DNA from 3 places in the Streptomyces sp. NPDC058576 genome. Region 1 is predicted to be linked to each of the others. Evidence: riboswitches for the same ligand, from Rfam matches in the RefSeq annotation. Region 1 holds a riboswitch; each other region holds the start of a gene.

What was found. Region 1 has a riboswitch for cobalamin ahead of ACFWRV_RS22000 (CoA-acylating methylmalonate-semialdehyde dehydrogenase). Riboswitches for the same ligand answer to the same signal wherever they lie in the genome.
Region 2: linked by a shared signal. The riboswitch ahead of ACFWRV_RS29350 (ribonucleoside-diphosphate reductase subunit alpha) and the one ahead of ACFWRV_RS22000 (CoA-acylating methylmalonate-semialdehyde dehydrogenase) in region 1 are both predicted to bind cobalamin.
Region 3: linked by a shared signal. The riboswitch ahead of ACFWRV_RS07165 (FecCD family ABC transporter permease) and the one ahead of ACFWRV_RS22000 (CoA-acylating methylmalonate-semialdehyde dehydrogenase) in region 1 are both predicted to bind cobalamin.

The regions. Positions count from the first base shown of each region.
Region 1 is NZ_JBHXPF010000032.1:6,434-10,881, forward strand. It holds gene metE (5-methyltetrahydropteroyltriglutamate--homocysteine S-methyltransferase) at 1-301, opposite strand, end outside; cobalamin riboswitch at 465-680, opposite strand; gene ACFWRV_RS21990 (hypothetical protein) at 1,002-1,199, shown strand; gene cobF (precorrin-6A synthase (deacetylating)) at 1,300-2,106, opposite strand; cobalamin riboswitch at 2,302-2,434, shown strand; gene ACFWRV_RS22000 (CoA-acylating methylmalonate-semialdehyde dehydrogenase) at 2,681-4,183, shown strand; gene ACFWRV_RS22005 (acyl-CoA dehydrogenase family protein) at 4,180-4,448, shown strand, end outside.
Region 2 is NZ_JBHXPF010000056.1:24,522-28,969, forward strand. It holds gene ACFWRV_RS29330 (carbon starvation CstA family protein) at 1-599, shown strand, start outside; gene ACFWRV_RS29335 (YbdD/YjiX family protein) at 596-799, shown strand; gene ACFWRV_RS29340 (hypothetical protein) at 930-1,607, shown strand; gene ACFWRV_RS29345 (GNAT family N-acetyltransferase) at 1,607-2,116, shown strand; cobalamin riboswitch at 2,169-2,305, shown strand; gene ACFWRV_RS29350 (ribonucleoside-diphosphate reductase subunit alpha) at 2,442-4,448, shown strand, end outside.
Region 3 is NZ_JBHXPF010000006.1:102,175-106,622, reverse strand. It holds gene ACFWRV_RS07175 (aldo/keto reductase) at 1-631, shown strand, start outside; gene ACFWRV_RS07170 (S1 RNA-binding domain-containing protein) at 659-2,227, opposite strand; cobalamin riboswitch at 2,327-2,455, shown strand; gene ACFWRV_RS07165 (FecCD family ABC transporter permease) at 2,557-3,666, shown strand; gene ACFWRV_RS07160 (ABC transporter ATP-binding protein) at 3,666-4,448, shown strand.

The DNA of each region.
Region 1 (4,448 bases):
CGAGGGCGTCGGCGCGGACCGCGTCGCGGTGCCGCTCGGGAACAGCGCCGACCATGACACTGGTGTCCAGGACATGGTCGTAGTACGAGAAATCACCGGTCGGCACTTCGTGGACGCCGGCCTCGGCGAGCTGCTGCCAGGTTCCCCGGCGCAGTTCCGCGGCGGTCTGCCGGAGGGCGTCGGCGCTGACGCGGCCCTTCCAGTAGCCCTCGATGGCCTTCTTCAGTTCACGGTTCTGACCCTGGCGGGGGTAGCCGTACACGGTGGCCCGTGCTGCCGCGGCTGCGGGCTTCGCTGTCACGTGACTCTCCTTCGCGAGCGTGTCTGCGGTGCAGATCCCGGGACGGGACGCGGACGCGAAGGGATGACGCATCGGGCGGACACCGGACACGTCGAACCGTGTCCGTCCACCTGATGGTTACGCCGACCCGCCCACGAGGTCACCGAGATCTCCGCACGCGAACGGTCGCGTGCGGGCAACGGGCAGGTCTTCGGACTCGCGGGCACGTCTGCCGGGGCAGACACCTAAAGGCCGTCGCTTCCCAGACCCGGCCGGGCCCAGTGCGTATGACGGCGGTCGTTCCCACTCACCGCTGCGGGGCAGTCCCGGATTCCCACCGGGTTCCCTCTTGCGACACCCTGTCTGGCGGACAGGGCGAACCAGTTGCAGCGGCCAGCCTAGGGGACGACCGCCGGGCGCACACCGTTGTTCACACTTCGGACGGTGATGTGAGACACGCGCCCGCTTCTTCCCGATCGCGCTGAAGACCGGGCCGGGCCACGGAGCGGGGGCGACACGGGTTCCCCCATCGTTCGACTTTTCGCCATCCGCTCCCTGACCTTCGGTCAGGTCGTTCGGCTCGACTGTGCGGAGGCAGTGACCCAGATGTAACCGATTGGCGTAGAGAACGCGGAACCACGGAGCGTCACAAGCCGTTCTTCTTCGCACTACACGGCCGCCGACCCGCGGCGAAGCCGACCGAGGAAAGGGACAACGCCCTATGAAGAAGACAGTCGGGTGGGCCCAGGACGGCGACGACTGGACGATCACCGTGAACGGCACGCTGTATCGCGCGATCGAACGGCCCACGGACGGCCGGGTGCACGACTACCTGGTGAGGGGCGACGACCTGACCGCCGAGTGCCCGAGCCTGGGGCACGGGCTCGGCGTGATCCGGGCGCACGAGACCCGGCGCTGACACCCCGCCGGTCCGACGACGAGGTGCGGAGGCCGCCCGCCGCCCGCGCCTCGACGCGGGCCCCTCGGCGGCCCCGGCAACCGTCAGCGATCAGCCGCCGTCAGTCCGTGCCGCCGACGCCGTCCGCCTCGTCCGGCGTCCGGCGCAGCAGATAGGTGTCCATGATCCAGCCGTGCCGTTCGCGGGCCTCGGCGCGCAGGCGGCTGATGTCGTCGGCCACCTCGTCGAGCGGGCCGGAGACCAGGATCTCGTCGGGGGTTCCGATGTACGCGCCCCAGTGGATCCACAGGCCCCTGCCTGTCAGATGGGTGAAGCTCTCGTGGCCGTCGAGCATCACGACGATGTCGCCGTCGTCCTCGGGGAAGCCCTGGGCCAGCCGCCTGCCGGGGGTGATGTGGATGGGCCGGCCGACCTGGTTCAGGGTGACGCGGTGCCGGGCGGCGAGGGCGGAGACGCTGCTGATGCCGGGGACCACCGCATGGCCGAATTCCACCGTGCCGCGCCCTCGGATGTCGTCGAGGATCGCCAGCGTGCTGTCGTAGAGGGCCGGATCGCCCCACACCAGGAAGGCTCCGCACTGCCCCGGTGCGAGCTCCTCGATGATCAGGCGCTCGCAGATGTCGGCGCGGCGGTGCCGCCAGTCGTGCACCGCCGAGGTGTAGCGCCCGCCGTCCTGCTGGGTCCGGTCGCGCCACGGGTCGTCGGCCTCCACCACGCGGTACGGGCCGGTGAGGTGCTCGTCGAGGATGTCGCGCCGCAGCCGGGTCAGGGACTCCTTCTCCTTGCCCTTGCCGAGCACGAAGAAGACGTCGGCCCGGCGCATGGCCTTCACCGCGGCCAGGGTCAGATGGTCGGGGTCGCCGGCGCCCATGCCGATGACGAGGATGTGGCGGGGCGCGTCGCTCATTTCAGCCATGTCTGCCATGTCGGCCGATCATGCCAGGGGCCGGTGCGGCGAGAGTGCGCGCATGGCGTCGCGAGGCAGGCGGGAACGGTCAGACAGGCCCCGGGCGGGGTGGACTTACTAGGACGTCCAACTATATGTTCGTGAGCAGAGAGGTGACCGGCATGGAGCCGGGCGCCTCGAAGGCCCGTGGTGTCAGGGAAGCCGGTGTGATTCCGGCGCGGTCCCGCCACTGTGACCGGGGAGTCCGTCCTCGCAGGACACGCCACTGACGGTGAGGCAGCCGTTGGGAAGGCACGAGGGCGGGCGCTGATCCGGGAGTCAGGATACCGGCCGCGGGATGTTCCGTGTTTCCACGAGGATGGAGCAGACACGCATGGCACCGGTCCGTCATCACGGCCCCGCAGGCACGTCCCGGCGAGCGGTTCTCCCCGCCCCCTGACGGCCTGAGCCCTTCGCGTCCCCGACGACGAGCCCTCCGTTTCCGCGCGCATCCGACCGGTGCGCCGCGGCCTGGCGGGCCCGTGCGCCATCCCCGGATCTCACCTGACGATCTCCACGACGAGAGCAGGCTTCCATGGTCCGCGAACTCACTCATTTCATCGGCGGCAAGCACACGTCCGGCACCTCGGGCGGCTACGGCGACGTCTTCGATCCCAACACCGGCCGGGTGCAGGCCCGGGTTCCGCTGGCCGACCGCGCCGAGACGGAGGCGGCGATCGCCGACGCCGTCGAGGCCCAGCGCGAGTGGGGCGAGTGGAACCCGCAGCGCCGCGCCCGGGTGCTGCTGCGCTTCCTCCGGCTCGTCGAGAAGGAGAAGGATTCGCTGGCCCGGCTGCTCTCCTCGGAGCACGGCAAGACCGTGGCCGACGCGCACGGCGACATCGCGCGCGGACTGGACGTCGTGGAGTTCGCCGCCGGTGTCCCGCATCTGCTGAAGGGCGAGTTCAGCGACAACGCGGGGGCCGGCATCGACGTCCACTCGCTGCGCCGGCCGCTCGGGGTCGTCGCGGGCATCACTCCGTTCAACTTCCCCGCGATGATCCCGCTGTGGAAGGCCGCACCCGCCCTGGCCTGCGGCAACGCCTTCATCCTCAAGCCGTCCGAGCGGGACCCGTCGGTGCCGCTGCGGCTGGCGGAACTGTTCCTGGAGGCGGGCCTGCCGCCGGGCGTCCTCAACGTCGTCAACGGCGGCAAGGAGGCCGTGGACACCCTCCTGGAGGACCCGCGCGTAAAGGCGCTCGGCTTCGTCGGCTCGACGCCGATCGCCGCGCACATCTACGCCACGGCCGCCGCCCACGGCAAGCGGGCCCAGTGTTTCGGCGGGGCGAAGAACCACATGATCGTGATGCCGGACGCCGACCTGGACCAGGCGGTGGACGCGCTGATCGGCGCCGGTTACGGCTCGGCGGGCGAGCGGTGCATGGCGATCTCGGTCGCCGTGCCGGTGGGCGAGGCCACCGCCGACGCGCTGGTCGCCAGGCTCACCGAGCGGATCGCCGAGCTGCGGATCGGCCGCTCGGACGACCCGGACGCCGACTTCGGGCCGCTGGTGGGCCGCGACGCGGTGGACCGGGTCCGCGGCTACGTCGACCTCGGGGTCGAGGAGGGCGCGGAACTGGTCGTCGACGGGCGGGACTTCACCCTGGAGGGTCACGAGGACGGCTTCTTCGCGGGCGCTTCCCTCTTCGACCGGGTCACGCCGGACATGCGGATCTACCAGGAGGAGATCTTCGGCCCGGTGGTGTCCGTGGTCCGTGCGGCGGACTACGAGGAGGCGCTGCGCCTGCCCTCGGAGCACCCGTACGGCAACGGCGTCGCGCTCTTCACCCGCGACGGCGACACCGCCCGCGACTTCACGCGCCGCGTCGACACCGGCATGGTCGGCGTCAATGTGCCGATCCCGGTGCCGGTCGCGTACCACACCTTCGGCGGGTGGAAGCGGTCCGGGTTCGGCGACCTCAACCAGCACGGTCCGGACGCCATCCGCTTCTACACCCGTACGAAGACCGTCACTTCGCGCTGGCCCGCCTCGGGAATCCGGGACGGCGCGAGCTTCACGATTCCGACCATGGGATGAGCATCGTGACCACGCTCCTCACCGACGACCAGCTCGCGGTCGTCGAGACGACCCTGGACTTCGCCCAGGAACACCTGGCCCCGCACGCCGTGGCCTGGGACCAGGACAAGCACTTCCCGGTCGACGTGCTGCGCAAGGCGGCCGGGCTCGGCCTCGGAGGCGTGTACGTACGGGAGGAGTTGGGCGGCTCCGAGCTGTCCCGCTCCGACGGCGTCCTGGTCTTCGAAGCCCTGGCCACCGGCTGCCCGTCCATCGCGGGCTATCT
Region 2 (4,448 bases), on a different contig from region 1:
GCTACTTCCTCTGGGTCGGCGTGCACGACCCGCTGGGCGGCATCAACCAGCTCTTCCCGCTCTTCGGCATCGCCAACCAGCTGCTGGCCGCCGTCGCGCTGGCCGTCTGCACCACCCTGCTCGTCAAGTCCGGGCGTCTGAAGTGGGCGTGGGTCACCGCGGTGCCGCTCGCCTGGGACGTGGCGGTCACGCTCACCGCGAGCTGGCAGAAGATCTTCTCCGAGGACGTGAAGGTCGGCTTCTTCGCCCAGCGCGACAAGTACCAGGCGGGCATCGACGCGGGAGAGGTGCTGGCCCCCGCGAAGAACATGGAGGAGATGCGGACCGTCGTCACCAACTCCACCGTCGACGGGGTGCTGAGCGCGCTCTTCGCACTCCTCATCATCGTGGTGCTCGTGGACGCCGGGCGGGTCTGCTACAAGGCCATCCGCGACCCGGAGAGCGTCAAGCTCCACGAGACGCCGTACGTGGAGTCCAAGCTCGTCGCGCCGGCCTCGCTCATCGCGACCAAGGAGGAGAAGGCCGAACTCCTCGCGGCGGGCGTCGGCCCCGAGGGCGGCATCCGCAAGGAGGCGGCCAAGACGGGGAGCCGGACATGACGGTCGCGGACGTACGGCGGGTGGCGGGACGGATCCGCTGGTACGTCCGTGAGCTGACCGGCGAGTCCACGTACGACCGCTATCTGGCGCACGCGAGGGCGCACGATCCGGACGCACCGGTGATGACCCGCCGCGCCTTCGAACGCAGCCGTACGGACGCCCGCGAGGCGGACCCCCGCGAGGGCTTCCGCTGCTGCTGAGCACCGTCGGCCGATCGGGGCCGCCGCACCCCTTCCCGGGCGCGGCGGCCCCTTCCCGCGTCCTCGTGCGGGCTGGCCGCCGTTCGGTTTCCCGGTGCGCGGAGCACTCGGCGTACGAAAGGATGTGCCCATGACGCCGCCCTCCCGATCGCCCCGACTCCGGCCCGCCCTCCTGGCCCTGACGCTGGCACTGGCCCTGGCGGCGACGGGCTGCGGCACCGAACCGGCGCCCGACGCGAAGGCGGCGGGCCGCAGCGGCTCGGACGCCCCGGCGCCCGACCGGGCGGAGCTGGAGGCGCGGGCGGCGGCCGTGCAGACCGTCACGGAGCATGTGTGGGTGACCGAGGCCCCGGGCTACGCCCTGGCGCGCCAGTCGGTCGGGGTGCTCGGCGACGACGGGTTCGGCAGCGTGTACACCGAGCCGAACGGCGGCCGGATCCAGCTGTCGGTGGAACGTCTCCCGCACGGCGAGGCCGACTGTACGGACGGCTCCGCGCCCGCGGGCGGTCAGGAGCCCCTGGTGACGTGCGAGCGGGACGGCGAACAGTGGTACCGGGCCACGGAGTCGGGCCACGCGTACGCCCGGGAACAGGGCGGACTCGTGGTCACGCTGAGCGGGCCGCGCGAAGAGGTGGACCGGGCGACGCTGCGGTCGGCGGCGCGGGCCGCTCACCGCGCCGACGACTACGAGCTGGACCAGGTGCTGCCGCCGGCCGGAGAGGTCGCCGGGCGGCAGCCGGTCGAACGCGGCGATCTGCCCCCGGTGGGCGACGGCGCACCGAACAACGAGGTGGGAGCGAGCGGCTGATGGATCTGACGATCAGGGTGGCGGAACCCGCCGAGTACGCCGTGCTCGGCGGGATCGTCGCCGAGGCGTATCTCGGCGACGATCTGCTGGACGGCCCGCAGGATCCGTATCTGCTCAAGCTGCGGGCGGTGGAGCAGCGGGCGGCCGAGGCGGAGGTGCTGGTCGCGCTCGACGCGGACGGGGTGGTGCTCGGGGGTGTGACGTATGCCCCTCCCGGCACTCCGTGGCGGGACATCGCCGGTCCGGACGAGGCCGAATTCCGGATGCTGGCCGTGGCCCGCGCGGGGCGCGGACGGGGCGTGGGAGAGGCGCTCGTGCGGGCGTGCGTCCAGCGGGCCCAGTCCGCCGATGGCGTCCGGGCTCTGGTCCTGTCGACGCAGCCGGCCATGCTCTCAGCCCATAGGATCTACCGTCGGCTCGGCTTTCTGCGAACCCCCGAACGGGACTGGGAGCCGGTGCCGGGCCTACGCCTCATGACCTTCCGGCTGGAGCTGAGGGCGGCGTCCTGAGGGGCGTAGGAAATCGACGCGACACAACATGTGGGGGCCGCAGCATCTGGCGGCCCCCACATGTATGCTCGACCTCGCTGTCGTCGCAGGGGAATCCGGTGCGAATCCGGAACTGTCCCGCAACGGTGTGATCAGTGCGCTTTTGCGCACCCGCAAGTCCGAAGACCTGTCGACAGCGCGTCCGGCTCGACCGAACCGGACGCCAGACGTCCGGGCCTCGCGGATAGGCCGGTGGACGCCGTCAGCTGTGCTGCCCTGCCCGGGGTTTCGCGCTGCCCGGCTTCCCCGCCTTCCGCCGGCCCCCTGCCGAGCGAGGGAAAGCCCAGTGACCATCGCGCCCGCCGATCCGGTTTCAGCCACCGAATCCGCTGCCTCCACCACGTCCGGCGAAGGCACGAACGACGGACCCGGGACCGCCTTGCTGCGGACCCTGACGGACCTCACCGTCGATCTTCCCGACACAGACCCCGGACGGGTCGCCGCCGCCGCGCTGCGCGGGCGCAACGCCCGTTCCGACGAGGCCGAACTGCGCTCGCTGGCCACCGAGGCCTCCGCGGGGCTGATCTCCGAGGACCCGGCGTACTCCCGGCTGGCCGCCCGGCTGCTGACCCGCACGATCGCGGACGAGGCAGCCGGTCAGGGCGCGACGCACTTCTCCGCCTCGGTCGCCGTGGGCCACCGCGAGGGCCTGATCGCCGACCGCACCGCCGCGTTCGTGGAGCTGCACGCGAAGGCGCTGGACGAGCTGGTGGAGCGGACGCTGGCCGAGGGCGCCGACGACCGCTTCGGCTACTTCGGTCTCCGTACGCTGCACAGCCGCTACCTGCTGCGCCACCCGATCACCCGCCAGGTCATCGAGACCCCGCAGCACTTCATGCTGCGCGTGGCCGCGGGCCTCGCCGAGGACGAGTCGGTCCGGGCGCTCGACGAGGTCGCCGCGCTCTACGGGCTGATGAGCAAGCTGGACTACCTCCCCTCCTCCCCCACGCTCTTCAACTCCGGCACCCGGCACCCGCAGATGTCCTCCTGCTATCTGCTGGACTCGCCCAAGGACGAGCTGGACTCGATCTACGACCGCTACCACCAGGTGGCGCGGCTCTCCAAGCACGCGGGCGGCATCGGTCTGTCGTACTCCCGCATCCGCGCCCGGGGTTCGCTGATCCGGGGCACCAACGGGCACTCCAACGGCATCGTGCCGTTCCTGAAGACGCTGGACGCCTCGGTGGCGGCGGTGAACCAGGGCGGCCGGCGCAAGGGCGCCGCCGCGGTCTACCTGGAGACCTGGCACGCGGACATCGAGGAGTTCCTGGAGCTCCGCGACAACACGGGCGAGGACCAGCGGCGTACGCACAACCTGAACCTGGCGCACTGGATCCCGGACGAGTTCATGCGCCGGGTCGACGCGGACACCGAGTGGTCGCTGTTCTCGCCCGCCGACGTGCCCGAGCTGGTCGACCTCTGGGGCGACGCGTTCGACGCGGCCTACCGGGCGGCCGAGGCCAAGGGCCTGGCCCGCAGGACGATTCCGGCGCGTGAGCTGTACGGCCGGATGATGCGGACCCTCGCGCAGACCGGCCAGGGCTGGATGACGTTCAAGGACGCCTCCAACCGGACCGCGAACCAGACGGCGGAGCCGGGCCGGGTCGTCCACTCCTCGAACCTGTGCACGGAGATCCTGGAGGTCACCGACGACGGCGAGACGGCCGTCTGCAACCTGGGCTCGGTCAACCTGGGCGCCTTCGTGGCGAACGGCTCGATCGACTGGGACCGGCTGGACGCCACCGTCCGCACGGCCGTGACCTTCCTCGACCGGGTCGTCGACATCAACTTCTACCCGACCGAGCAGGCCGGGAACTCCAACTCCCGCTGGCGCCCGGTGGGCCTCGGCGCCATGGGCCTCCAGGACGTCTTCTTCCAGCTGCGCCTGCCCTTCGACTCGCCGCAGGCCCGCGCGCTCTCCACGAAGATCTCCGAGCGGATCATGCTGGCCGCGTACGAGGCGTCCTGCGACCTCGCGGAGCGCTCGGGCCCGCTGCCGGCCTGGTCCGAGACGCGCGCCGCGCGCGGTGTGCTGCACCCCGACCACTACGACACCGAGCTGAACTGGCCGGAGCGCTGGGACGCCCTGCGCGCCCGGGTCGCGAAGACCGGCATGCGCAACTCGCTGCTGCTGGCCATCGCGCCGACGGCGACGATCGCCTCGATCGCCGGCGTGTACGAGTGCATCGAGCCGCAGGTCTCCAACCTGTTCAAGCGCGAGACGCTCAGCGGAGAGTTCCTCCAGGTCAACGCCTACCTGGTGGACGAGCTGAAGAAGCTCGGCGTGTGGGAC
Region 3 (4,448 bases), on a different contig from region 1:
CTACCGCCCGGCCCGGCTGGACCCGGACGTGCCGATCGAGGAGACGGTGGGCGCGATCAAGGAGATGGTCGACGCCGGATACGTACGGCACATCGGCCTCTCCGAGGTGGACGCCGCGACGATCCGCCGAGCACACGCCGTGCACCCGATCGCCGACCTCCAGATCGAGTACTCGCTGATCTCCCGCGCGATCGAGGCGGAGGTCCTGCCCACCCTGCGGGAGCTGGGCGTCGGCCTCACCGCGTACGGAGTGCTGGGCCGTGGCCTGATCTCCGGCCACTGGTCCGTGGGCCGCTCCGCCCCCGGCGACAGCCGCGGCCTCGTCCCCCGTTTCTCCGGCGGGAACGTGGAACACAACCTGGCCCTCGTGGAGGCCCTGCGCCGGGTCGCCGAGGCGAAGGGGTGCACCGTCGCCCAGCTGGTCATCGCCTGGGTCGCCGCCCAGGGGCGGGACATCGTACCGCTCGTCGGCGCCCGCACCCGCGAGCGGCTGACCGAGGCACTGCCCGCGCTCGACCTGGACCTCACCGCGGACGACCTCGCCGAGATCGAGAAGGCGATTCCGCCGGGCTCGGCGCGCGGCGACCGCTACCCGTCCGCGTTCATGGCGGGCCTCGGTGTGGGCAACTGAGGAAGCTCCCCGGGCCGGGCCGCCGTATCAGTCCGGCGCGACGGCCTGCCGGTGCGAGAGGGAGATCCGACGCCGGGTCGGGTCGACGTCCAGGACCTTCACCGCCAGGGTGTCGCCGACCCGCAGCGCGATGGCCGGGCCGTTCAGCTGTCCGTCCGCCAGCTCGGAGAGGTGCACGAGCCCCTCGAACCCGTCATCCGCCTCCTCGACGCGTACGAAGACGCCGAAGGGCACCACCTTGGTGACCGGCCCGACGACCGTCCGGCCGACCAGTCCCGTCAACAGCCGCATCGGATCCTCCCGCAGGGCCTTGAGGGACAGCGACACGCGCTCCGGCAGGAGCTCGACGCCGAGAATCTGGGCCCGGACTTCCTCACCGACGGAGACGACGTCGGACGGATGCTCGAAGCGGCGCCACGACAGCTCGGGGATGTTGATCATCGCCTCGAAGCCCCCGATGTCCACGAAGGTGACGCCGAAGGGGGCGATGAAGGTCACCGTGCCGGTCACGATCTGCCCGGGGCGGAGTGTCCGCAGGAGGGCCCAGTGCCGGTCGCTCGGCGTCGGCTCGGTCCGCCACCGGGCGCGCAGGACCCCGTCCGCATCGGGCACGACAGCGGTGCACAACGGAACGCGCTCATCGACGGTCACGGGCAGGAGCGATGCGGCGGTGGCACCGGATATCCGCTCGGCGAGCTCGGAGAAGGCGTCCTCGTCGACGAGAGCGCTGTGGACAGGACCGTCCGCCGCGTCCTGCCAGACGCACTCCACCATGCCCTCGCCCTGGAAGGCGCCCAGAACGGCACCGACGTCGGACGACAGATCGGGCCACACGGCGAGCCGGGCCCGGGGCGCGATCCGGGCCCGCACCGCCTCGACATCGTCCCGGGTGAGGCGGTGCCAACGCGAGGCGCCCTCGATGTACATCTCCTCCAGCACGCCCGCGCTGTACACCGACACCATCCGGGACAGCCCGCTCCAGAACGCGTCGTCGGCCGGGCGCACGATGTCCTCGCCGTCGCTCTCCACGGCGTACGGGGAGGAGTTCAGGCGCTCCGGGAACAGCCCGAGCCGGCGGGTCAGCGCCAGCGCCCGCTCGCACGGCCGGTCACTGCCGACGTAGACGTACTGGTCCCGGCCCACATGGACCGCGAACCTGTCCTCCACCTCCAGTCGGCACCACGCCCCGCTGTCACGCAACATGGAGCGCACCAGCTCCAGACCGACATCGAGCGACACCTCGGCCCCGTCGTGAAAGCCCTTCGGAAGCCCGTTCGTCGAACCTCCCGGGAGAACTTCCGGCAGGCCTCCCGCCGGCTTCGTCCGCGCGCTCTCACGGGCGGACGGGAACAGGCCGGTCAGCCCGAAGCCGTCCACCGGTGGTCCGACGCCGAAGTGCGCGAGGGACGGCACCTGGGGTTCGCGTACCACCGGCCGGTCGATACCCGAGTCCTCCGCGAACGCCGCTACGGCCCGGAGGTAGGCGGCCTCGACCGTGCCCCGGTCACTGACGGTGTCCTCCGGGCCGGTGTAGCGCCCGTGATCGTCACGGTGGACGGGGTCGTACTTGGTAATTCGGTAGACATACCTTGGCACGCGCCCATCCTCCCGCACGCACGCACACTCACATGCCCCGCGAGAGCGGTCCGGCTCGCCGAGGGACTCCCGGCCGCCCGCCCTTCCCTGAGACCCCCACGCACCCACGCGCTAAGCTGCGGATTCGCCACGGGGGAAGTCCGGTCGAAATCCGGCGCTGACCCGCAACGGTAGGCGGAGCCCCCGGTTCCGTGAGCCCGATCACCCGCGGCACAGAAGGCTCCTGACCATTCGCCGTGGACTGCGAAAAGGGCGCTGCGCGGGACGGCCGCCGTCCGGGGCCGCTCCTCCTCGCGCGACGCACGGCCCGAGGCGAAAGCGACCGGCCTGTGGCCACGTCTCTCGACCGCATACCCGCCAAGCCGCCACGCCCCGCGCGCGTCGGCACCGGACCGGCGCCACCCCGCCGCGTACCCCTGCCGCTCCTCGTGACCGGCCTGAGCCTCGCCCTTCCCCTCTCGCTCGTCTGCGGCGCGGCACTCGGGGCGTCGGGGCTCTCCTGGGCGGAGGTTCTGCGCTACCTGTGGGCGGGGCTGACCGGTGGAGCCATCCGCTCCGACGAGGTCCCCGCCTACACCATCATCTGGGAACTGCGCCTGCCACGGACCGTGCTCGCCGCCGTCGTCGGGGCCGGCCTGTCGGCCATCGGCGTCGCCGTCCAGGCCATGGTGCGCAACGCGCTCGCCGACCCGTTCGTGCTCGGCATCTCCTCGGGCGCGGCGGTCGGCGCCAACGCCGTACTCATCTTCGGGGCCTTGGGCGCGCTGGGCATCTGGGCCCTGTCCACGGCGGCGTTCCTCTCCGCGCTCCTCGCCATGCTCCTCGTGTACGCGGTCGCCCGCACCGAACGCGGACTGACCCCGCTCCGGCTCGTCCTGACGGGCACCGCGATGTACTACGGCTTCTCGGCCGTCACCACTTTCATGGTGTTCGCGGCCGAGCGCGGGGAAGCGGCCCGCTCCGCGATGATGTGGCTGCTCGGCAGCCTGAGCGGGGCCAACTGGGCCGCCGTGCCGATCGCCGCCGGAGCGGTACTCGCCGGCCTCGCGCACCTCGGCTGGTCGGCGCGCCGCCTGAACGCCCTCGCGATGGGGGACGAGACCGCCGCCGCGCTCGGGGTCGACCCCGGAAGACTCCGCAAGGAGCTCTTCCTCGTCTCCGCGGCCGTCACCGGCGCGGTCGTCGCGGTCAGCGGAGCGATCGGCTTCGTCGGACTGATGGTCCCGCACGCCGCACGGATGCTGGTCGGCGCGGACCACCGCAGGCTCCTGGCCGTCGCCCCCCTCGCGGGAGCCGTCCTGCTGATCTGGGTCGACATCCTCTCCCGCCTGGTGCTGGCGCCGGCCGAGCTGCCGGTGGGCGTCCTCACCGCGGTCATCGGCGTTCCCTGCTTCCTCCTCCTCATGCGCCGGCGCGCGTACTCCTTCGGAGGCATCTGATGCGGATCGACATCGACGCGCTCACCGTCGAGATCGCCGGCGCACGCCTGGTGGACGAGGTCACCCTGGGCGCCGCCGACGGACAGCTCGTCGGCCTGGTCGGCCCCAACGGCAGCGGGAAGTCCACCCTGTTGCGCTGCGTCTACCGGGCCCTGCGCCCGTCGGCCGGCGCCGTCAGGATCGGCGGTGAGGACCTCCACGCCCTGAGCGCCCGGGACGGCGCCCGACGGCTGGCCGCACTTCCGCAGGACGCGGTCGCCGAATTCGACTTCACCGTCGCCGAGATCGTCGCCATGGGGCGTCTGCCGCACCAGGGGCCGGTCGCCCGGACGACCGACGAGGACCGCCGCCACTGCGAGGCGGCACTGGAGGGCGTCGGCGCGGGACACCTCGCCGAACGCGGTTTCCTCACCCTCTCCGGCGGCGAGCGGCAGCGCGTCCTCATCGCCCGGGCCCTCGCCCAACAGCCCCGGGTCCTGGTGCTCGACGAGCCCACCAACCACCTGGACATCGCGCACCAGCTGGAGATCCTGGCCCTGGTCCGCGGCAGCGGCCTGACCGTGCTGACCGCCCTGCACGACCTGAACCTGGCGGCCCTGCACTGCGACCTCGTCCACGTCATCGACAGCGGCCGGATCGTCGCCTCCGGGGCGCCGGACTCCGTCCTGACCACGGCGTTGCTGGCCGATGTCTTCGGCGTACGGGCGCACCGCGTCGCGCACCCGGAGACCGGAGCGCTCCAACTGCTCTTCGACCTTCCCCCTGCCCGCCCCACCCTCTGA